4 regions of the Streptomyces sp. NPDC017520 genome follow, and region 4 is predicted to be linked to each of the others. Evidence: riboswitches for the same ligand, from Rfam matches in the RefSeq annotation. Region 4 holds a riboswitch; each other region holds the start of a gene.
The links. Region 4 has a riboswitch for cyclic di-AMP ahead of ACH4KB_RS14870 (transglycosylase SLT domain-containing protein). Riboswitches for the same ligand answer to the same signal wherever they lie in the genome.
Positions count from the first base shown of each region.

Region 1 (5,089 bases), on a different contig from region 4:
TCTGGGGTCGCTGCTTGTTCGGGTTCATTTCGGACGCTCGCTCCATCGATGCTCCATCGAAGTGCAAACGATCACGCGAAGCAGCCCCCGCCTCTCGTGAGAGGCAGGGGCCGCGGTCGTTCTGGGCGGGCTACGCCTCGGGCTCGGCGGGGAGCGTGAACCCCCGCACCGGCCGGGGCTCCTCCGGGTCACGCGAGTCCGGGGCCTGCCCGGCCCTCCACGCGGCCACCCTGTCCGCGTACCGCGGGTCAGGAGCAGGCCGGCCGTGGTGAGTGCGGCGGTGAAGGTGTGTCTGGTGCGCATGGTCCCCCAGGGCGTCGCGTGGTGTGAGGGGCCGCCATCATCGGGCACCGGGGGCACCGGGGGCACCGGGGGCACCGGGGGCGCCGCTGTCCGGGTTCCGGCCATGGGGCTCGCCTCCGTCCCGGAGGAGCTCCGCCGTAATTGGTCAAGGGCGCGCCGGGTATGCCGTAGAGTTGTGTTTACCGACGCGGGGTGGAGCAGCTCGGTAGCTCGCTGGGCTCATAACCCAGAGGTCGCAGGTTCAAATCCTGTCCCCGCTACTGAAGGCCCGGGCCCGGCACGCACAGCGTGCCGGGCCCGAGTCGTTTCCCGGCGTCGTGATGGCGCGGCTTGACCTTGACGCAGCGTTTCCGGCATGGAGTGGTCCATTCAGGAAATCGCCCGTCGGGCCGGCACCACGAGCCGCACGCTCCGGCATTACGGAGACGTCGGTCTCCTCACGCCGAGCCGGATCGGGAGCAACGGCTACCGCTACTACGACCAGGACGCCCTCGTCCGGCTGCAGCGCATCCTGCTGCTGCGGGAGCTGGGCCTCTCGCTGTCCGCCATCAAGGACGTGCTCGCGGGGCAGCGGGACACGGCGGTGGCGCTGCGGGCGCATCTGCGGCTGCTCGAACAGGAGCAGGCGCGCATCGGGCGGCAGATCGCCTCGGTGCGGACCACTCTCCACAAGACGCAGGAGGGGATGGAACTCATGGCCGATGAAGTGTTCGACGGCTTCGATCACACCGCCCACGAGCAGGAGGTCACCGAGCGCTGGGGCCGGGACGCGTACGAGGAGGGCGACCGCTGGTGGCGTTCGCTCGGCGACGAGCAGAAGAAGGCGTTCCAGGACGAGCACGAGGCCATCGCGCGCGCCTGGGGACGGGCCAGGGAGGGAGGGCTCGCCGCCGACGGGGCCGAGGCGCAGGACCTCGCGCGGCGGCACTGCGCCTGGCTGTCCTCGGCCAAGGCGCCCAGTCGTTCGTATGTGATCGGGCTCGGCGAGATGTATGTCGCCGACCCCCGCTTCGGAAAGAACTACGATCGCTACGGGGACGGCACCGCCGCCTTCGTACGGGACGCACTGACGGTATACGCGGAACACCGGCTCTCCGACTGACCACGGAAGGCCGGGCCTCCGCCCGCTCCCCCTATTCGGCCGATGCGGAGTAGCCGCTCGGCGCGGCTCCGGGAAGCCTGGGCGGGGCGCGGTACCGTCCGCAGCCGTGGGTGGACCGGGCAGGAGTGCACAGGTGGGGATGGCCGACGAACGGCGCAGTGCCACGGCGGGGAGTTTCGACGCCGTGGGCCGGGTGGTGTTCGGGTCCCGGGAGGGCCAGCTGACGTCCGACGGGCGGCGCACCGGACGGTTCGTCCGGCTGCTCCCGGCCCTGCTGATCCTCGGCGGGCTGGTGCTCGACTCGCTGACTCCGCCCAACTTCACCGCTGTCCCCCTGTTCGTCGCGGCCCCGCTGATCGCCGCGCCGTTCTTCTCGAAGTCCCGGACCGTCCGTACGGGCATCGCCGCGGTCCTCTCCGTCATCGCGATGAGGCTCTCCGACGGGACGTCCACCCAGGTGGTCCCGATCATCGAGCTGATCACCGTGCTCACGGCCTCGGTGCTGGCCCTCGTCATCAACGGCGTCGTACGGCGTGGCAACGAGCAGCTGGCCTCGGCCCGGGTCATCGCGGAGACCGCCATGCGGGCCGTGCTGCCGACCCCGGCCGAGCGGATCGGCGGACTCCAGGTGGCCGCGCGGTACGAGGCGGCCCAGGCGGACGAGTTCGTGGGCGGCGACCTGTTCGCCGTCGCGGACACCCCGTACGGAGTGCGTCTGGTCGTCGGCGACGTACGCGGCAAGGGGCTGGACGCCGTCGAGGCGGTGGCGGTGATCATCGGGGCGTTCCGGGAGGCGGCCGAGCAGGAGCGTTCGCTGGAGGGTGTCGCGCAGCGGCTGGAGCGGGCGCTGGCCCGGGAGGGGACGCGGCGGTACGGGCTGGACGCGATGGAGGGGTTCATCACCGCCGTGCTGGCCGAGATCCCGCCCGGTGCCGCCTCGTTGCGCCTCGTCAACCGCGGTCACCCCGAGCCGATCCTGCTGCACGCCGACGGCGCCCTGGAGGTGCTGGCACCCTCGGTGCCCGCCATGCCGCTGGGGATGGACCTGGGGGTGTGGCCGGACCGGTCCGACGAGTGGGCGATGCCCGCGGGGGCGACGCTCCTCGCCTTCACGGACGGCCTGTCCGAGGCCCGGGACCCGAACGGGGTCTTCTACGATCCGGCGGCCCGGCTGCGCGGCCGGATCTTCCCGGGCCCGGAGGAGCTGTTGTCCGCGCTGACGGACGACGTACGGCTGCACACCGGTGGGCGGACCACGGACGACATGGCGCTCATCGCGGTCGGCCGGCCGGCGGAGGGGCAGCCCGTGCGCCGGACGACGGTGAAGATCGTGGGCCGGGGCGATGACGCCGGGCGGTGACGCCGGAGTGATGGTGCCGGGCGGTGACACGGTGCGTAATCAAAAGGCGCCGCTCCGCATAACATTTGACACACTGTCAGAAAAAGCAGTGTGGCTGAGGCGTGGTCAAGTCGCCCGATTGCGCCCGGTTGTCACCCGTACATCCCTGCCGTGTTCGTTAATGATCAACAGGAACAGCTTGGAATAGGGCCCGTCCGTCTATTAACGTTCGATAACGCAGCGCGGTCGTCACAGCCGTCGTCAGAGACGGCGCCGCGCGCGAGCGCCGAATTCCGCAAGGGAACCGGGGAACCACCTACATGGGGTGAATCGGACGCCTGCGTCTCGTGAGAGACGGAGGGGCCCGTAGGAGACCTTCCTGCTCCGAACCCGTCAGCTAACCCGGTAGGCGAGAAGGAAGGAAAGGAGTGCGCCCACGTGGCGTCCAACAAGCCTGCCCCTGAGGCCCCGTCACCCTTCAGTGCCGACACCCTCGGTGGCGAGGAGCGCACCTGGGAGGAATGGAACCCCACCGCGGAGTCCATCCGTCCCGTGCGCGGCAAGCACCGCGTGGCCAAGCAGCGTGGTCTGGCCCGTAGCTCCACCGTCCTCGGAGTCGGTGTCATAGCGGCTGTCGGCGCGGGCGGTATGGCCACCGCTCAGGACAAGGCGCCGGTCTCCATCTCTCTTCCCGATTCCATCGTGGACAACCTCCCCGACGCCAAGTCCCTTCCCGGCGTCGGGTCTTTGATGTCCGAGGAGGCGGAGCCCGCCCCGGTCGCCGCGTCCGCGCCGCTCACCACCGCCGGCCTCACCACCGCCGAGGCCGAGCAGGGCACCGGCGCCGGCGAGGCGCTGCGCGCCCGGATCCTCCAGCAGGCCGAGCAGCAGCAGGCCAGCGCCGACGCCGAGGCCAAGGCCGCCGCCGAGAAGGCAGCGGCCGAGACCGCCGCCGCCGAGGCCAAGAAGCAGCAGGACGAGGCCGAGGCCGCTGCCGCCGCGAAGAAGAAGGCGGCGGAGGAAGCGGCGAAGAAGAAGAAGGAGGCCGAGCGGCTCGCCAAGCTCGCCGCCAGCTTCTCCCTCCCCACCTTCTCGTACACGATCACCTCGACCTACGGTCAGTCCGGCGCGCTCTGGTCCTCGGGCCAGCACACCGGTCTCGACTTCGCCGGGTCGGCCGGCGCACCGCTCAAGGCCGTGCACAGCGGCACGATCACATCGGCCGGCTACTCCGGTTCGTACGGCTACCGCACGGTCCTGCAGCTGGAGGACGGCACGGAGATCTGGTACGCCCACCAGTCCTCGATCGAGGTCTCCGTCGGCCAGAAGGTGACCACCGGCCAGACCATCGGCCGCATGGGCGACAGCGGCAACGTCACCGGCGTCCACCTCCACCTGGAGGTCCGCACCGCGGGCGGTTCCGCGATGGACCCGATGGCCTGGCTCAACAGCAAGGGCCTGAACGTCTGATCTCCAGGCCCCGCGGCTGACGTCCTTCGTCGCCGCCCCGCAACCCCGGCAGCCCTGACGCACACCCCCCGACGTCAGGGCTGCCGGTCTGTCCGGGGACGGTACGGTCCGGCGGGCGGCGGAATACCGTCCCCGCCCCGTCCCGTTGAACCTCCACATGACTTCTCCGCGCATTCTCGGCAGCTCCGACCTCCAGGTTTTCCCTCTCGCCCTCGGCGGCAACGTCTTCGGCTGGACGGCGGACGAGGACCAGTCCTTCGCGGTCCTGGACGCGTACGTCGCGGCCGGCGGCAACTTCATCGACACCGCCGACGCCTACTCCGCCTGGGTCGAGGGCAACGAGGGCGGTGAGTCGGAGACCGTCATCGGCAAGTGGCTCGCCTCCCGCTCCAACCGGGCCGACATCGTCGTCGCCACCAAGGCCGGCGCCCACCCCGACCACCGGGGCCTGTCCGCCGGCACCATCAAGGGCGCGGCGGAGGCATCGCTGCGCCGCCTCGGCACCGACCACATCGACCTCTACTACACGCACTTCGACGACGAGGCCGTCCCGGTCGAGGAGATCATCACCGCCCTCGACCAACTGGTGAAGGACGGCAAGGTGCGGCACATCGCCGCTTCCAACATCAGCCCCGAGCGCCTGCGGGCCTCCCTCGACTTCTCCGAGCGCGAGGGCCTCGCCCGGTACGTCGCGCTCCAGCCGCACTACAACCTGGTCTCCCGCGGCACCTACGAGGGCGAGCTCCAGGACACCGCGGCCCGCGCCGGCCTCGCCGCCGTCCCGTACTACGCGCTCGCCTCCGGCTTCCTCACCGGCAAATACCGCCCCGGTACGAGTGTGGAGAGCGCCCGCTCCGCGACGGCGGGCGGCCACC
Region 1 is NZ_JBIRKB010000006.1:18,868-23,956, reverse strand. Features, by position in the region: tRNA gene ACH4KB_RS15945 (tRNA-Met) at 490-563, shown strand; gene ACH4KB_RS15940 (MerR family transcriptional regulator) at 659-1,405, shown strand; gene ACH4KB_RS15935 (PP2C family protein-serine/threonine phosphatase) at 1,545-2,765, shown strand; cyclic di-AMP (ydaO/yuaA leader) riboswitch at 3,019-3,171, shown strand; gene ACH4KB_RS15930 (M23 family metallopeptidase) at 3,183-4,214, shown strand; gene ACH4KB_RS15925 (aldo/keto reductase) at 4,372-5,089, shown strand, end outside.
Region 1: linked by a shared signal. The riboswitch ahead of ACH4KB_RS15930 (M23 family metallopeptidase) and the one ahead of ACH4KB_RS14870 (transglycosylase SLT domain-containing protein) in region 4 are both predicted to bind cyclic di-AMP.

Region 2 (5,089 bases), on a different contig from region 4:
GACTGCGCACCCTTCCGGTCGAGTTCGAACCGGGTGTCCGGGCCGTGAAAAGTGACAGAGCGTCAACTTCGTGACTTTCACGTGATCTGCGCTGCATCGACTTGTGACACACGTTCGAGTCCCGCTAGGTTCACGGTTCGACGCGTCGGGCGCACCTTGCTCACGCGCCACTTGGGCGCCGAAGCAGCCACGGAATCCGCTGTGCGGCGCTCAGGCCACTCGCTTGTCAGTCGCACGGAAGGCATACCCATGGGCTCCGCGAACGGCAGACACCGCCGCCCTCGTCAGGCACCCGCCATCATCGTCGCCGCGGGCGTGACGGGATCGGCCATCGCCATCCCGCTGCTCGGCGCCGGCGGCGCGCACGCGGCCGAGGCCACCACCTGGGACCGGGTCGCCGAGTGCGAGAGCGGCGGCATGTGGAGTGCCGATCTCGGCAACGGCTACTACGGGGGGCTCCAGTTCTCGCAGGAGACCTGGTCGGCGTACGGCGGCACGGCGTTCGCGCCCCGCGCCGACCTCGCCAGCCGCTCGCAGCAGATCTCCGTCGCCGAGAAGGTCCTGGACGACCAGGGCCCGAAGGCGTGGCCCAGCTGTGCGGTGATCTCCGGCCTCGCGGTGGACGGCGGTCTGCCCGGCGTCGACCCGGGCACCTCGCCGTCCGCGGACCCGTCCGCGGATCCGTCCGCCGACCCGTCGGCGGACCCCTCGGCCGACCCGGCCTCCACCCCGACCGACGAAGCGGGCGAATCCGGTGAGTCCGGCGAGTCCGGTGAATCCGGCAAGGGTGAGAAGAGTGATGGGGCGGACAAGGGCGGTAGTGGTGGCGCGGAGAAGGGGAGTGAGGCCCCCGACCCCTCGGTGACGCCCTCCGCCCCGCCGGCCTCCGACGCGCCCGACACCTCGGACCCCTCCGCCGCCCCCGACGCCTCGACGGGCGAGGACGGCAAGGGGGGCAAGCATCGGGGAGCCCCCGCGCCCGAGGAGGCCGACGCGGGCCGGGAGGACGGTCCCCGTGAGTCCGGCCGGCACGCCTCGCGCGGCGAAGGCGACGCGCGGGACGGTGGCGCGGCGACCGCCGGCGGGTACACGGTGCGGCCCGGGGACAACCTCTGGGCGATCGCCGACGCCCAGGAGATCCCCGGCGGATGGACCGGCCTGTACGAGACGAACAAGGACCTCCTGGGCTCCGACCCGGACCTGATCCTGCCCGGCCAGAACCTGGACCTGGGCCCGGACCGGGGTGCGGGTGAGGACGCGGGCGAGGGTGCGGCCAAGGGCCCGGACCCGGCCGCTCCCGAGGGCGCAGGAACACCCGCAGGGGCGCCCGCCGCCAATTGATCGAATTCGGGAAAACACCCCGAAAATCGAGGCAGTTAAGAGACCTATGTCCACTTTTGCGTAAGTGAGACATGGGTCTCTTTGCTTCAACTGGCGCGTCTCGTCCGGCTGGTCCGGGCGAATCGCCCCTCACCTGCGGAAACGACCCGCCGGCCACGGCGAGTTCGGGCTGATTGCCCTCTATGTCCATCTTTGAATGTCGGGGTTGCCTGTGTTTACGGTCGGAGCCGCTCGCACCGCGGGCCCCGTCGACCGTCACGCCGAATCCTGCCGTCGGTCGAAGGGAACAGACGCGTAAGCGCCGTAGGCAGGAGCGGGGGACCCAGGTAAGCCGCCGGGTCCGGACGCCTCGTCGAAACCGACGAGAACGTACGGGACCGGCTAGGGGTGAAGTCGCGAGCAGCACCGCGCGACCGGGCAACTCATCAGCCCGAACCCGACAGCTCACCTCGTAGGCGTCGGTGAGGAGATTCGTTCCATGCTGCTGAACAGCAAGGGCAAGCACCGCCGCCCGTCCAAGGCCACCCGTATCGCCACCCTCGCGGGCGTCACCGGCGCCGCGATCGCCGTCCCGCTGATGGGTGCGACCAACGCCTCCGCCGCCTCCGTCGAGACCTGGGACGCCGTCGCCCAGTGCGAGTCCGGCGGCAACTGGTCCATCAACACCGGCAACGGCTACTACGGCGGACTGCAGTTCTCGCAGTCCAGCTGGGCCGCCGCCGGCGGTACGCAGTACGCCTCCCGTGCCGACCTGGCCTCCAAGGACCAGCAGATCGCCACCGCCGAGAAGCTCCTCGACATGCAGGGCCCGGGCGCCTGGGCCTGCGCCGGCGCCGGCGGTCTCACCAACGACGGTGTGGACCCGGGCGTGAACACCGGCTCCGGCTCCGGCTCCGGCGAGAGCAAGCCCGAGCAGGCGCAGCCCGAGCGTCAGGCCGAGCAGCCCACCACGCGCTCCGAGCAGCGCGAGGCCCCCAAGGCCGAGAGCAAGAAGACCGTCACCACCCCGACCGGCGAGAAGGTCCAGAAGGGCGACGGCGAGTACAAGGTCAAGGCCGGCGACACCCTGAGCACCATCGCCGAGGCGGAGGGCGTCAAGGGCGGCTGGAGCAAGCTCTTCAAGCTCAACGACGACATCGTCAAGGACGCGGACCTGATCTTCCCGGGTCAGCAGCTCCACCTGAAGTAACCGCCGTCTCTCCTCCCCGGAGGAGAAGCGTCCGGCGGCACTTCTCCTCGCACGGCTCCCCGGCCCGGCGCGCTCGTTCCCCCCAGCGCGCCGGGCCGGGTTCTTCGTGAGCGGCGGGCTCCGATGGACCCGCATGCGTTCACCTCTTGTTGTTACCGCACAGTAGATTTCTAGAGTTTTGTCCCGTGATGCAGGTCCTTGGGCCCTTTTTCGTCCCAGGAGGCGGGCGGTCGGCTGGCCGACGCGGCCGGGCCCGATAGGCTCGTGTCGCAAGGCCACAGTGACCCTGCACAACCAGTGTCAGATCCCAGAAGGAGATGCCTCGTGCCGTCCATCGACGTCGTCGTAGCCAGGGAAATCCTCGACTCCCGGGGCAACCCCACGGTCGAGGTCGAGGTTGGCCTCGACGACGGCAGCACGGGCCGTGCTGCTGTTCCGTCCGGTGCCTCCACCGGTGCGTTCGAGGCCATCGAGCTTCGCGACGGTGACCCCAACCGCTACATGGGCAAGGGCGTCGAGAAGGCCGTCCTCGCCGTCATCGAGCAGATCGGCCCGGAGCTCGTCGGGTACGACGCCACCGAGCAGCGCCTCATCGACCAGGCGATGTTCGACCTCGACGCCACCGAGAACAAGGCGTCGCTCGGTGCGAACGCCATCCTCGGCGTCTCGCTGGCCGTCGCGCACGCCGCCTCCGAGGCGTCCGACCTGCCGCTCTTCCGCTACCTCGGCGGCCCGAACGCGCACCTGCTGCCCGTTCCGATGATGAACATCCTGAACGGCGGTTCGCACGCCGACTCCAACGTGGACGTCCAGGAGTTCATGATCGCCCCGATCGGCGCGGAGTCCTTCTCCGAGGGCCTGCGCTGGGGTGCGGAGGTCTACCACACGCTGAAGAAGGTCCTCAAGACCAAGGGCCTGTCCACCGGACTCGGCGACGAGGGCGGCTTCGCCCCGAACCTGGAGTCCAACCGCGCCGCCCTGGACCTCATCGTCGAGGCCATCAAGGAGGCCGGTTACGTCCCGGGCCGCGACATCGCGCTCGCGCTCGACGTCGCCGCGTCCGAGTTCTACAAGGACGGCGTCTACGAGTTCGAGGGCAAGTCCCGCTCGGCCGCCGAGATGACCGAGTACTACGAGGAGCTCGTCTCCGCGTACCCGCTGGTCTCCATCGAGGACCCGCTGTACGAGGACGACTGGGCCGGCTGGAAGGTCATCACCGACCGCATCGGCGCCAAGGTGCAGATCGTCGGCGACGACCTCTTCGTCACCAACCCCGAGCGACTGGCCCGCGGCATCGAGGAGGGCTCCGCCAACGCCCTGCTCGTGAAGGTCAACCAGATCGGTTCGCTGACCGAGACCCTGGACGCCGTCGAGCTGGCCCAGCGCAACGGCTTCAAGTGCATGATGTCGCACCGCTCCGGCGAGACCGAGGACGTCACCATCGCCGACCTCGCCGTCGCCGTGAACTGCGGCCAGATCAAGACCGGCGCCCCGGCCCGCTCGGACCGCGTCGCCAAGTACAACCAGCTGCTGCGCATCGAGGAGATCCTCGACGACGCCGCGGTGTACGCGGGCCGTTCCGCCTTCCCGCGCTTCAAGGGCTGACCCGTAGCGTCAAGACGGTAGCCTCCGTCCGTCCCCGCACCCGGTCCCGTACCGTGTGCGGGGACGGACGTGCGTAGGAGCCGACGAGCTCTGACGGGGAGGCGGGACAGATGGCCGGGAAGGACCGCGACCGGTTCTCCACCGCGACCAGGCTGCGACTGCTCGGCGAGCAGACCGCGGCCCGCGTGTACCGATCCCAGAACCGCCGGCAGGCCCGCCGCTCCCGGCTCACCGGCCGGGCCGCGTTCCTGGCGCTGGTGGTCTGCTCCCTGGTGGTGGCGCTCGCCTACCCGATGCGGCAGTACGTCTCCCAGCGCGACGAGATCGCCGAGCAGGAGCGGCTCTCGCGCCAGGCGGAACGGCGCACCGAGGAGCTGCGGGACGAGAAGGCGCGGCTCCAGGACGACGCGTACATCATGCGGCTGGCCCGCCAGCACCTCCACTACGTCCTCCCCGGGGAGACCGGCTACACCGTTGCCGACCCCGACGCGGCCCAGGACCGCCGCGGCGAGTCGGGCGCGAGCGACCGGCCGTGGCACGCGAACCTCTGGGACGACGTGGACAGCGCCGACCGGGCCGAACGCGACTGACACCGACCCCGTACATCCCTCCGTACATCCCTCCGTACATCCCTCCGTACGTCCACCTCTACGAGCTTCCGAGCAGAACCAAGGCAGGCATGGAAACGCCCCCTCCGCAGACCGAGTCCACCCAGCCCACCGATGCGGACATCGCCGCGTTCGAGCAGCAGCTCGGCCGCCCGCCGCGCGGTCTGCGCGCCATCGCGCACCGCTGCCCCTGCGGCAACCCGGACGTGGTGGAGACCCAGCCCCGTCTGGAGGACGGCACGCCGTTCCCGACGACGTACTACCTGACCTGCCCCCGGGCCGCCTCGGCGATCGGCACGCTGGAGGCCAACGGGGTCATGAAGGAGATGACGGCCCGTCTGGGGAC
Region 2 is NZ_JBIRKB010000012.1:103,065-108,153, forward strand. Features, by position in the region: partial or broken gene ACH4KB_RS26735 (cytochrome P450) at 1-74, shown strand, start outside; gene ACH4KB_RS26740 (transglycosylase family protein) at 250-1,341, shown strand; cyclic di-AMP (ydaO/yuaA leader) riboswitch at 1,631-1,814, shown strand; gene ACH4KB_RS26745 (transglycosylase family protein) at 1,820-2,530, shown strand; gene eno (phosphopyruvate hydratase) at 2,855-4,135, shown strand; gene ACH4KB_RS26755 (septum formation initiator family protein) at 4,246-4,725, shown strand; gene ACH4KB_RS26760 (DUF501 domain-containing protein) at 4,815-5,089, shown strand, end outside.
Region 2: linked by a shared signal. The riboswitch ahead of ACH4KB_RS26745 (transglycosylase family protein) and the one ahead of ACH4KB_RS14870 (transglycosylase SLT domain-containing protein) in region 4 are both predicted to bind cyclic di-AMP.

Region 3 (5,089 bases), on a different contig from region 4:
ACCCGGTAGTGGTCGGGGGAGAGCAGCGCGAGCGCCCGGGCATAGTCCTGGACGGCGGTCGCCATCGACGTCATACGGGGATTCCTTCGGCGGGAGAGCGGGACGTGCGCGGCGGACTATGCCACCCGGGTCGCTCCGGCGAAAGGCATTTCATCGACGGGCGCGATGCGGACCGGTGCTCCGGGGCGCGGGGCGTGAATCATTTGGCCGCCGCCGATGTAGAGGCCGACATGGCTGATTCCGGAGTAGAAGAAGACCAGGTCACCGGGGGCCAGTTCGGAGCGGGGGACCCGGGATCCGGCGTTGATCTGGGTGTAGGTGGTGCGCGGCAGGCTCACGCCCGCCGCCTTCCAGGCCGCCTGGGTCAGGCCCGAGCAGTCGAAGGCGTTCGGGCCCGTCGCGCCCCAGACGTACGGCTTGCCGATCGCGCCGTACGCGAAGTCGATGGCCTGGGCGGCGCGGGAGCCGGGGGCCGCCACCGGACCGCTGCGGACGGACGAGCGGTCGGCGTGGGCCGGGCCGCCGCCGTGCCGGGCGTCGGCGGAGCGCTCATGGGCGGCGCGTTCGTCGGCGGTCAGGGTGTCCAGCAGCCTGCGGGCGTCGGCCAGCTTGGTGCGGATCGCGGTGCGGTGTTCGCGCAGCTCGGCGCGGCGGGCGGCGAGGCGCTCGGTCTCCTGGTCGGCGCGGGCCTTGACGCGGGTGATCTGGGAGACCTGTCGCCGGATGCCGCGCAGGAGCCCACTCTGCCGGTCGCCCGCCCGGTCGAGGTAGGAGGCGCGTTGCAGGAAGGCGTCGGGGTCGGAGGAGAGCGCCAGTTGCAGGGCCGGGTCCAGGGTTCCGCCGCGGTACTGCGCGGTGGCCAGCGAACCCAGGGCGTGCCGGGCGGTGTTGAGGCGGGCGGTGCGACGGGCGGCCTCGTCGGCCAGGGCGTCGACGGCGCGGGTGGCGGTGGCCGCCTCTTCCTTCGCCCCGTTGTACTTCTCGGTGGCGACCTCGGCGTCGTGGTACAGCCGGTCGATCTCCGCCTTGACCTGCGAGGCGGTGGGGGCCGGTTCGGCGGGGGCCGCGCCCGCCCCGGTGACCGACCCCGCGGTGGCGGCCCCGGCGAGCGCCAGGGTGGCGGCGGTGCGGGCAGCAGAGCCGGTGAGCGGGCGCTGCTTGGGTTTTCGGTGAGCTGACCTGCGGTGCGCTGCCACGGGGGCGGCATCCTTCCTGTCGGCTGTCCGCCGGGGGAATACCGGCGGGTCCGTGAAGGACGCTAATCCCGGTGCCGGGAAAAGAGTCGGCATGACTGCTATTGCCCTGATGTGACGTTTCATCGGCCATGGGTGATCACTCATACGCCCATATATCAGGGCAATGCATTCAATTTCGGAGGAAGCGCACAAGGAAGGGGGGCCTCACTGAAAGGCACATCCTTGGCCCTGGCTAGGCTCCGGAGCCATGGACGTACTCATCAATGTCTTCGTCGCCCTGCACATCATCGGCATCGCCTCCCTGCTGGGTGGCTTCCTGACGCAGATGAAGGCCATGGGAGCGGGCACCGCCCGCTTCACCCCCGCCATGCTGCACGGCGCGCTGACCATGCTCGTCACCGGTATCGCCCTGGTCGGGCTCAACCAGGCCGACGACCAGACCGTGAACAACGTCAAGATCGGCATCAAGCTCGCGCTGCTGGTCGTGATCCTCGCCCTCGTCTACGTCAAGCGGGACGACGAGACGGTGGACAAGGGCGCGTTCGCCGCGGTCGGCGGACTGACGGCCGCCAACATCTTCATCGCCACGGTCTGGACCTGAGTCTCCCCGGGGGCGGCCGCCCAAGGGCCGCCCCCGGCACGCGTCACGCCGGTCGCACGCTTCCGTAGATCGGCATGGAGTAGATCGACTCCTCGCGCACGTTCGCACCCGGCTTCGGGGCGTGGATCATCATCCCGTCGCCCTTGTAGATGCCGACGTGGCTGATGTCGTCGTAGAAGAAGACCAGGTCTCCGGGGATCAGATCGGACGTGGCGACCCGCGTCCCGACCTCCACCTGGTCCCAGGTAGTCCGGGGCAGGGTCACGCCCGCCTCCCGCCACGCCGCCTGCGTCAGCCCCGAGCAGTCGTAACTGGAGGGGCCCGACGCGCCCCATACGTACGGCTTCCCGATCTGGGCGCGGGCGAAGGCCAGGACCTTCTCCGCCTTGGCGGCGTAACCGCTGTCCGTACCGGTGCCGGAGCCGGAGCCCGGATCCGTTCCCGTTCCCGTTCCCGTACCGGAACCGGAACCGGAACCGGAGCCGGAGCCGGATCCCGTGCCCGAACCGCCGCCGGACTCCTTCGCCGCCTCCTCGCGGGCCTTCTCCTCGGCCTCGGCCTTCTCCTTCGCCTCGGCGGCCTGCCGGGCGGCCAGCCTCGCCGCCTTCTCCTTCGCCTCGGCCTCCTTCTTGCGCTCCAGCTCCGCCAGCCGCGCCTTCTCCTCGGCGGTCAGCCTCGACAGCAGGCTCCGGGCCTCGGTGAGTTTGGTCTGCACGTCCTTCTTGCTGGAGGCGAGCGTGGCCTGCGTCTCGGTGAGGGTCTCCAGGCTCTTCACCGCCTCCGCGCGCTTCTTCGCCGCCGAGGCCTGCTGCGTACGGACCTCGGCGACGGCCTTCTGCTGCCGCTCCGTCGCCCGGTCCATCAGCCGGCTCTGGTCGAAGTACCCCTGCGGGTTGTCCGCCAGGAAGAACGTCGCCGCCGGCGCGATGCCCCCGTTGCGGTACTGGGCCGCCGCGTAGGAGCCCAGCGCCCGGCGCGCCTCGTTGATCTTCTCGGCCCGCTTCGCCACGTCGGAGAGCAGCGTGTCGACCTTCGCCTGCTGGGACGCGGAGGCGGCCTTGGCCCGGTTGTACTCCTGGGTCGCGGCGCCCGCCTGCCGGTACAGGGCGTCGACCTTCTTCTGCACTTCCTCGATGGCGGGCTTCGGCTCAGCCGGCGCGGCCGTGGCGCTCTGCGTGGAGAGCAGCGTCACGGAGGCCAGCGCGGCCGTCGTCAGCCCGACGGCGGGGGTGGTGGTGCGCACCTTCGTGCGCGGCTTGCGATGCGATGCCAAGACCGGCATCTCCTTCCGTGGACCGCCTACCGGGTTAGCTGTCGGGTTCGGACGGAACGGAAGGCTGTCCTACGGTCCGCATGCGAGGGCACGGACCGATTCACCCCGGTGTCGCGTGTGGGTCCCCGGTTCCGCACCGCCAGGGCGGCGGGACGGATTCGGCAGAGGTGCCCGTCGGGCGTGGTTCGCCCCAGGGAGGTACGGGCCACCTGACCGAGCACGCTAGCCAACCGGCCCCGCCGCTGGGAAGGACGATGAGCGATATGCCCGATACATTTTCGTGACCTTTCCGGATCGGGGGGCCGACACCCCCTCCGACCGGGCACTCCTTCACGGAACGTCGACGTCCGCTCTCCGTGCGTACGGGTGAGGCGCGGGCGATTCCCCGGTGCCGACGCCGCCTTCTCACCTTCGGCAGTAGCTTGTCAGTCCGGCCGCCTAGACTCGGGGGGCGATGAGCAGCCTCTTTGACGACAGTTTCCTGACCGGCCTCCAGTCCGCGGAGGACGGCCCCCCGCCGCCCCCCGAGGACCACGCGCCCGAAGCGGTGCCGGAGGGACTCTTCGAGGGCGTCTACGACGCGCCCCCGCCGCCCCGGGACGGGTACTACCGGGACGGTCACGCGCGCCCGGTGATCGACTCCGCCGCCCTGCTCGACGGGCTGAACACCGAGCAGCGCGCCGCCGTCGTGCACGCCGGGTCCCCGCTGCTCATCGTCGCCGGGGCCGGCTCCGGCAAGACCCGGGTCCTCACCCACCGCATCGCCCACCTGCTGGCCGAGCGCGGGACGCACCCCGGGCAGATTCTCGCGATCACCTTCACCAACAAGGCCGCGGGCGAGATGAAGGAGCGCGTCGAGCAGCTCGTCGGCCCCCGCGCCAACGCCATGTGGGTCATGACCTTCCACAGCGCGTGCGTCCGCATCCTGCGCCGCGAGTCGAAGAAGCTCGGCTTCACCTCGTCGTTCTCGATCTACGACGCCGCCGACTCCAAGCGCCTGATGGCCCTGGTCTGCCGCGACCTCGACCTGGACCCGAAGCAGTTTCCGCCGAAGTCCTTCACCGCCAAGGTCTCCAACCTCAAGAACGAGCTCATCGACGAGGAGACCTTCGCCGGGCAGGCCGGAGGGGGCACCTCCCGTTCGAGCGAAGCCGAGAATGGGGGAGGTTTCGAGAAGACCCTGGCCCAGGCGTACGCGCTCTACCAGGCCCGCCTGCGCGAGGCCAACGCCCTGGACTTCGACGACATCATCATGACCACGGTCCACCTCCTCCAGGCCTTCCCGGACGTCGCCGAGCACTACCGCCGCCGCTTCCGCCACGTCCTCGTCGACGAGTACCAGGACACCAACCACGCCCAGTACACGCTGGTACGGGAGCTGGTCGGCCCGGCCGGGGAGGCCGACGCCCCCGCCGAGCTGTGCGTGGTGGGCGACGCGGACCAGTCGATCTACGCCTTCCGGGGCGCGACCATCCGCAACATCCTCCAGTTCGAGGAGGACTACCCGAGCGCGACGACGATCCTCCTGGAGCAGAACTACCGCTCCACGCAGACGATCCTCTCCGCCGCCAACGCCGTCATCGAGCGCAACGAGAGCCGCCGCCCCAAGAACCTCTGGACCAACGCCGGCAGCGGCGCCCGCATCACCGGCTACGTCGCCGACACCGAGCACGACGAGGCGCAGTTCGTCGCCGACGAGATCGACCGGCTCACCGACGCGGGCGACGCCAAGGCGGGCGACGTCGCCGTCTTCTACCGGACCAACGCCCAGTCCCGTGTCTTCGAAGAGATCTTCATCCGCGTCGGTCTGCCCTACAAGGTCGTCGGCGGTGTGCGCTTCTACGAGCGCAAGGAGGTCCGGGACGTCCTGGCCTACCTCCGGGTCCTCGCCAACCCCGAGGACACCGTCCCGCTGCGCCGCATCCTCAACGTCCCCAAGCGCGGCATCGGCGACCGCGCCGAAGCGATGATCGACGCCCTGTCGATGCGCGAGAAGATCTCCTTCCCCCAGGCACTGCG
Region 3 is NZ_JBIRKB010000013.1:63,770-68,858, reverse strand. Features, by position in the region: gene ACH4KB_RS27450 (GNAT family N-acetyltransferase) at 1-74, opposite strand, end outside; gene ACH4KB_RS27445 (NlpC/P60 family protein) at 117-1,196, opposite strand; gene ACH4KB_RS27440 (hypothetical protein) at 1,444-1,797, shown strand; gene ACH4KB_RS27435 (NlpC/P60 family protein) at 1,841-3,079, opposite strand; cyclic di-AMP (ydaO/yuaA leader) riboswitch at 3,078-3,244, opposite strand; gene pcrA (DNA helicase PcrA) at 3,525-5,089, shown strand, end outside.
Region 3: linked by a shared signal. The riboswitch ahead of ACH4KB_RS27435 (NlpC/P60 family protein) and the one ahead of ACH4KB_RS14870 (transglycosylase SLT domain-containing protein) in region 4 are both predicted to bind cyclic di-AMP.

Region 4 (5,089 bases):
CGTGCGGTAGATCGTCCCCTCCTTCTGGTTGATCTTGTCGAAGATGGTCTTCGCGGCGTCGATGGAGGGCTGCTTCCACGCCGTCTGCCAGTTCAGCTCGGCTTTCCCCGTCGCGGCGTTCCAGGTGAACCGGGCCCGGTGCGGGTTCTTGGTGATGGAGAGGTAGAACGAGGCCCACGTCTCGATCCCGGTGGGCAGCGGCGCGACTTCGGCGAAGGCCCCGCCGGCGTCCCAGTTGTCGATGCCGCCGGTGGGGATCGACGACTGCACCTTCCCGGTCGGGTCCCAGAGGTGGTTGGCCCGGCCGCACATGACGTTGCCGTTGTCGCCCCAGCCCTTGCCGACCTCGTCGTTGAGGAGGGGCAGCGCACCGGTGGCCTTGAGGCCGACGAGCAGCTTGCTGGTGCCCACGCTGCCCGCGGCGAAGAAGACCTTGTCCGCCGTGACGGTCTTGGTGGCGGTCGTCCGGCCGACGGTGTCCAGCTGGTCGATGAGCACCGTGTAGCCGCCGCCCGGGGCCGGGGTGACCGTGGTGACCTGGTGGAGCGGGGAGATGGTGACCCGGCCGGTGGCCCTGATCCGGTCGATGTAGGTCTTCTGGAGCGATTTCTTGCCGTAGTTGTTGCCGTAGAGGATCTCGGCGTCCAGGGCCGACCTGGGGACGGTCCCGGCCGCCTCCTGCTTCATGTAGTCCCAGTCGTAGACGGCGGGAACGAAGAGGAACGGGAAGCCGGAGCGCTGGGCGTGTTTCCGGCCGACCCGGGCGTACTGGTAGCAGTCGACGCTGTCGAACCAGGCGGGGTCGATGGTGGTGACGCCCAGTCCGCTGTTGGCGCGCGGGTAGTAGGTGCGGTACATCTCCCCGGCGTTCACCGAGGGGAGGATCGCGCCGAAGTTCTCCCGGCGCGGGGTGACGGCCATACCGCCGTTGACCAGGGACCCGCCGCCGACACCGCGGCCCTGGTAGACGGTGATGCCGGCGAACTCCTCGGCGTCCAGGATGCCGGTGTAGCGGTTGACGTCCTTGTCGATGGGGAAGCCGAGGAAGTTGCTCAGCGGCTGCTTGGTCCTGGTCCGCAGCCAGAAGGAGCGGTCGTCGGGTCTGGTGGTGTTGGCGAAGATCTTGCCGTCCGCACCCGGCGTGTCCCAGGCCATGCCCATCTCGACCATATGGACGTCGACGCCGGCCTGGGCGAGCCGGAGGGCCGCCACGGAGCCGCCGTATCCGGTGCCGACGACCAGCACCGGCACCCGGGCCCCGGAGCCGATCGGCGCTGCTGCCGTCCGGACGCCCGCCCACGCCGGTGCGGAGTGCCCGGCGATAGCCGCAGCCCCCAGGAGAGAACCTGTTCCAGCGATGAATCTTCGACGCGAGACACCCTTGGTCTCGCCATCCCGCATGGTGGTGTCGCTCATGTGACATACCTCACTCTCGACAGAGTGCAACAGGTTCTACTGTCGATCGCCTGGCAAGTCACTAGAAACTTGGGGGTAACTTCCCGGTACGCGCATGGGGCCCCGGACCAAGATGAGGTCCGGGGCCCCTCGGGCTCGGGCGCGGAGGATCAGTAGGCGCCGAAGACGTTGTCGATCGAGCCGTAGCGGTCCGCCGCGTAGTTGCACGCGGCCGTGATGTTGGCGACCGGGTCGTAGCTGTCGGTCGAGGTGCCGGGCACGTGGTAGGCCTGGAAGGTCGGGTCGATGACCTGGAGCAGCCCCTTGGACGGGGTGCCCTTGACCGCGTTGGAGTCCCAGTTGTTGATCGCGGCCGGGTTGCCCGAGGACTCGCGCATGATGTTGCGGTGGATGCCCTCGTAGGTGCCGGGGATGCCCTGCTCGGCCATGACCGCCAGCGACTCCTTGATCCAGCCGTCGAGGTCGTTCGTGTACGTGACGGCCTTCTCGGCGGCCGGAGCGGCCTTTGCCGCGGGAGTGGCGTTGACACGCTCCGAACGGTCGGCACGGTCCGCCTCGGCACCACGCACGGCGGACGGGGAAGCCTCGGCGGCCTTGTCCGCCTTACCACCCGAAGGGGCCTCGGCCTTGGTTCCGAGGGTCAGCTTGATACCCGGGTGAATAAGATCGGGATTCTCTCCGATGATCTTCCGGTTGCCTTCGTACAGCTTCTCCCAGCCGCCGCTCACGGAATATTCGCGGGCGATCTTGGAAAGCGTCTCACCGGCCGCCACGGAATGCTCGGCGGGCGCGGCCCGCACGGCGGAATTCACCTGGGGAATCGAGGCGGGCGCCACGGCCTGCTGCGGCGCGGTGGCGGGCACGGGGGCCGCGAAGGCGCTGGTGGCACCTATCACGGGGAGGGCGAGGACGGCTCCACCTGTAGTCACGGCTGCAAGGCCGCGGCGCAGCGAGGTGGAACGGGAACGACGGTGCTTACCCTGTGCGGGCATGGGGGATTTCCTCTCCGGCGCCTGCGGGGTGAGCTGTCGGGTTCAGACGGGAGATGTCTGGCCGCACGCTCGTGCGGCTTCACCCCAAGCCGTTCCGGTTACGGATCGGCGACTTACCTGGGTCCCCCGCTCCTGCCGTACTCGAGTGGGTTTCGGATTCCCGGACGGCGGCAGGATTCGGCGTTCCATCCGGATTGACGGTGACCGTAGGCGAGAAACGCCGAACAGAACAAGCCCCGCATTCCGGATTCCCTTTTCCACGCAAGATCGAAAGACGGAATCGCCGGATCGGGTCACTCCGTCACGTCGTCAACTTTCTTCGCACAGAAGGGAACCGAAGCTTCCACTTCCGCGTCCGCCCTCGCGGACGTGACGCTCACCACTCCCTCGCGGTGATGGCGAAAACGAGCCCAAGCAAATACCCCAGAAGCGCCAGTAAGCCTTTTATTGAGCAGAATGCCCAAAAGAAGCGAATCGCCCATATCGGCACAGAAAAACGGGCCAATCGGACACTCTAGGCGGGGCCGGTCGAACAGCCCTCGGGGCGATCGCTTACGGTGTGCGGTGGAGACTAGTAAGCCAACCCTTACCTCCGACGTACGCTGTACCTGCCCGCGTTCGCCCGCCCCGAAGGATCACCACGCCATGACACGCCCCGTCCGCGTCGCCATTGTCGGAGCCGGCCCCGCCGGTATCTACGCTGCGGACGCGCTGCTCAAATCCGAGGTCTGCCAGGACCCGGGGGTCTCCATCGACCTCTTCGAGCGCATGCCCGCGCCCTTCGGCCTCATCCGCTATGGCGTGGCCCCCGACCACCCGCGGATCAAGGGCATCGTCAAGGCCCTGCACCAGGTGCTGGACAAGCCCCAGATCCGGCTCTTCGGGAACGTCAGCTACCCGCACGACATCGGCCTGGACGACCTGCGGTCGTTCTACGACGCGGTGATCTTCTCCACCGGCGCCGAGGCCGACCGGGCGCTCGACGTCCCCGGCATCCAGCTGGACGGCTCCTACGGCGCGGCCGAGTTCGTCTCCTGGTACGACGGGCACCCCGAGGTCCCGCGCACCTGGCCGCTCGCCGCGGAGAAGGTCGCCGTGCTCGGCGTCGGGAACGTGGCCCTGGACGTGGCCCGCGTCCTGGCCAAGACGGCGGACGAGCTGCTGCCCACCGAGATCCCGGACAACGTGTACCAGGGCCTCAAGGAGAACAAGGCGCTGGAGGTGCACGTCTTCGGGCGGCGTGGCCCCGCACAGGCCAAGTTCAGCCCGATGGAGCTGCGGGAGCTGGACCACTCCCCCAACATCGAGGTCATCGTCAACCCCGAGGACATCGAGTACGACGAGGGCTCCATCGCGACCCGCCGGGAGAACAAGCAGGCCAACATGGTCGCGCAGACCCTGGAGAACTGGGCGATCCGCGATGTCGGCGACCGCCCGCACAAGCTGTTCCTGCACTTCTTCGAGTCCCCGGTCGAGATCCTCGGCGAGGACGGCAAGGTCGTGGCGCTGCGCACCGAGCGCACCGAGCTGGACGGCACCGGCAACGTCCGGGGCACCGGCCGGTTCACGGACTGGGACATGCAGAGCGTCTACCGGGCCGTCGGCTACTACTCGGAGGAGCTGCCCAAGCTCCCCTTCGACGTGGCCTCCGGCACCGTGCCGCACGAGGCGGGACGCGTCATCTCCGGCGACGAGCACATGGCCTCGGTCTACGTCACGGGCTGGATCAAGCGCGGTCCGATCGGTCTGATCGGACACACCAAGGGCGACGCGAACGAGACGGTCGCCTGCGTCCTGGAAGACCGGGCGGCCGGCCGGCTGCCGGAGCCGGCCACGCCCGCTCCGGAGGCCGTCGAGGCCTTCCTGGCGGACCGCGGCGTGCGCTACACGACCTGGGAGGGCTGGCACAAGCTGGACGCCCACGAGCAGGCTCTGGGCGCGGCCCAGGGCCGTGAGCGGATCAAGGTCGTGGAGCGCGAGGGGATGCTGGAGGCCTCCGGCGCCTTCGCGCCGGCGGAGCCGCCGGCCGACGTCTGATCAACGCCTCGGCGGCGCCTGATCAGCAGGACGTCTCTCCGGAGGCCGGATCCGGTGCGCCTGCCGTGCGCCCCGGGTCCGGCCTCCTGAACGTGCGCCACAGGTCGGGGCCGGGCGCCCGGTCCTCCCGCGGCCGGCGGACCTCCGGGGCCCCGGCCCACCGGGCGGCGAGCAGCAGCGCGATGTCGTCGGGGCGGTCGACGGCCGCCCTGGCCTCTCCGATGACCTGGTCGGCCGTCTCGGCCAGGGGGACCGCGCCGATGCGTTCGACGGTGGCGCGCAGCCGCTCGATCCCCTCGTCGATGTCGGTCCCGGGGCGCTCGATCAGCCCGTCCGTGAACAGGGCGAGCATCGCGCCCGGTTCGAGGCGCATCTCGGTGACCGGATAGGCCGCCTGCCCGTCGATCCCGAGCACGATGCCGCCGGGCAGGTCCAGCACTTCCGTCCGGCCGTCCGCCCGACGCAGCACGGGCTGCGGATGCCCCGCCCGTACGGCGCGGGCCACTCCGGTCACCGGGTCCAGCGCGATGTAGCAGCAGCTCGCGAACTGTCCCGGGTCGAGGTCGATGAGCAGCCGGTTCGTCCCGCTCATCACCTCCTGCGGATCGTGATTGCTCAGCGCGAACGCTCTTACCGCACTGCGC
Region 4 is NZ_JBIRKB010000005.1:343,457-348,545, reverse strand. Features, by position in the region: gene ACH4KB_RS14875 (GMC oxidoreductase) at 1-1,416, opposite strand, end outside; gene ACH4KB_RS14870 (transglycosylase SLT domain-containing protein) at 1,566-2,408, opposite strand; cyclic di-AMP (ydaO/yuaA leader) riboswitch at 2,414-2,601, opposite strand; gene ACH4KB_RS14865 (FAD-dependent oxidoreductase) at 3,054-4,445, shown strand; gene ACH4KB_RS14860 (SpoIIE family protein phosphatase) at 4,468-5,089, opposite strand, start outside.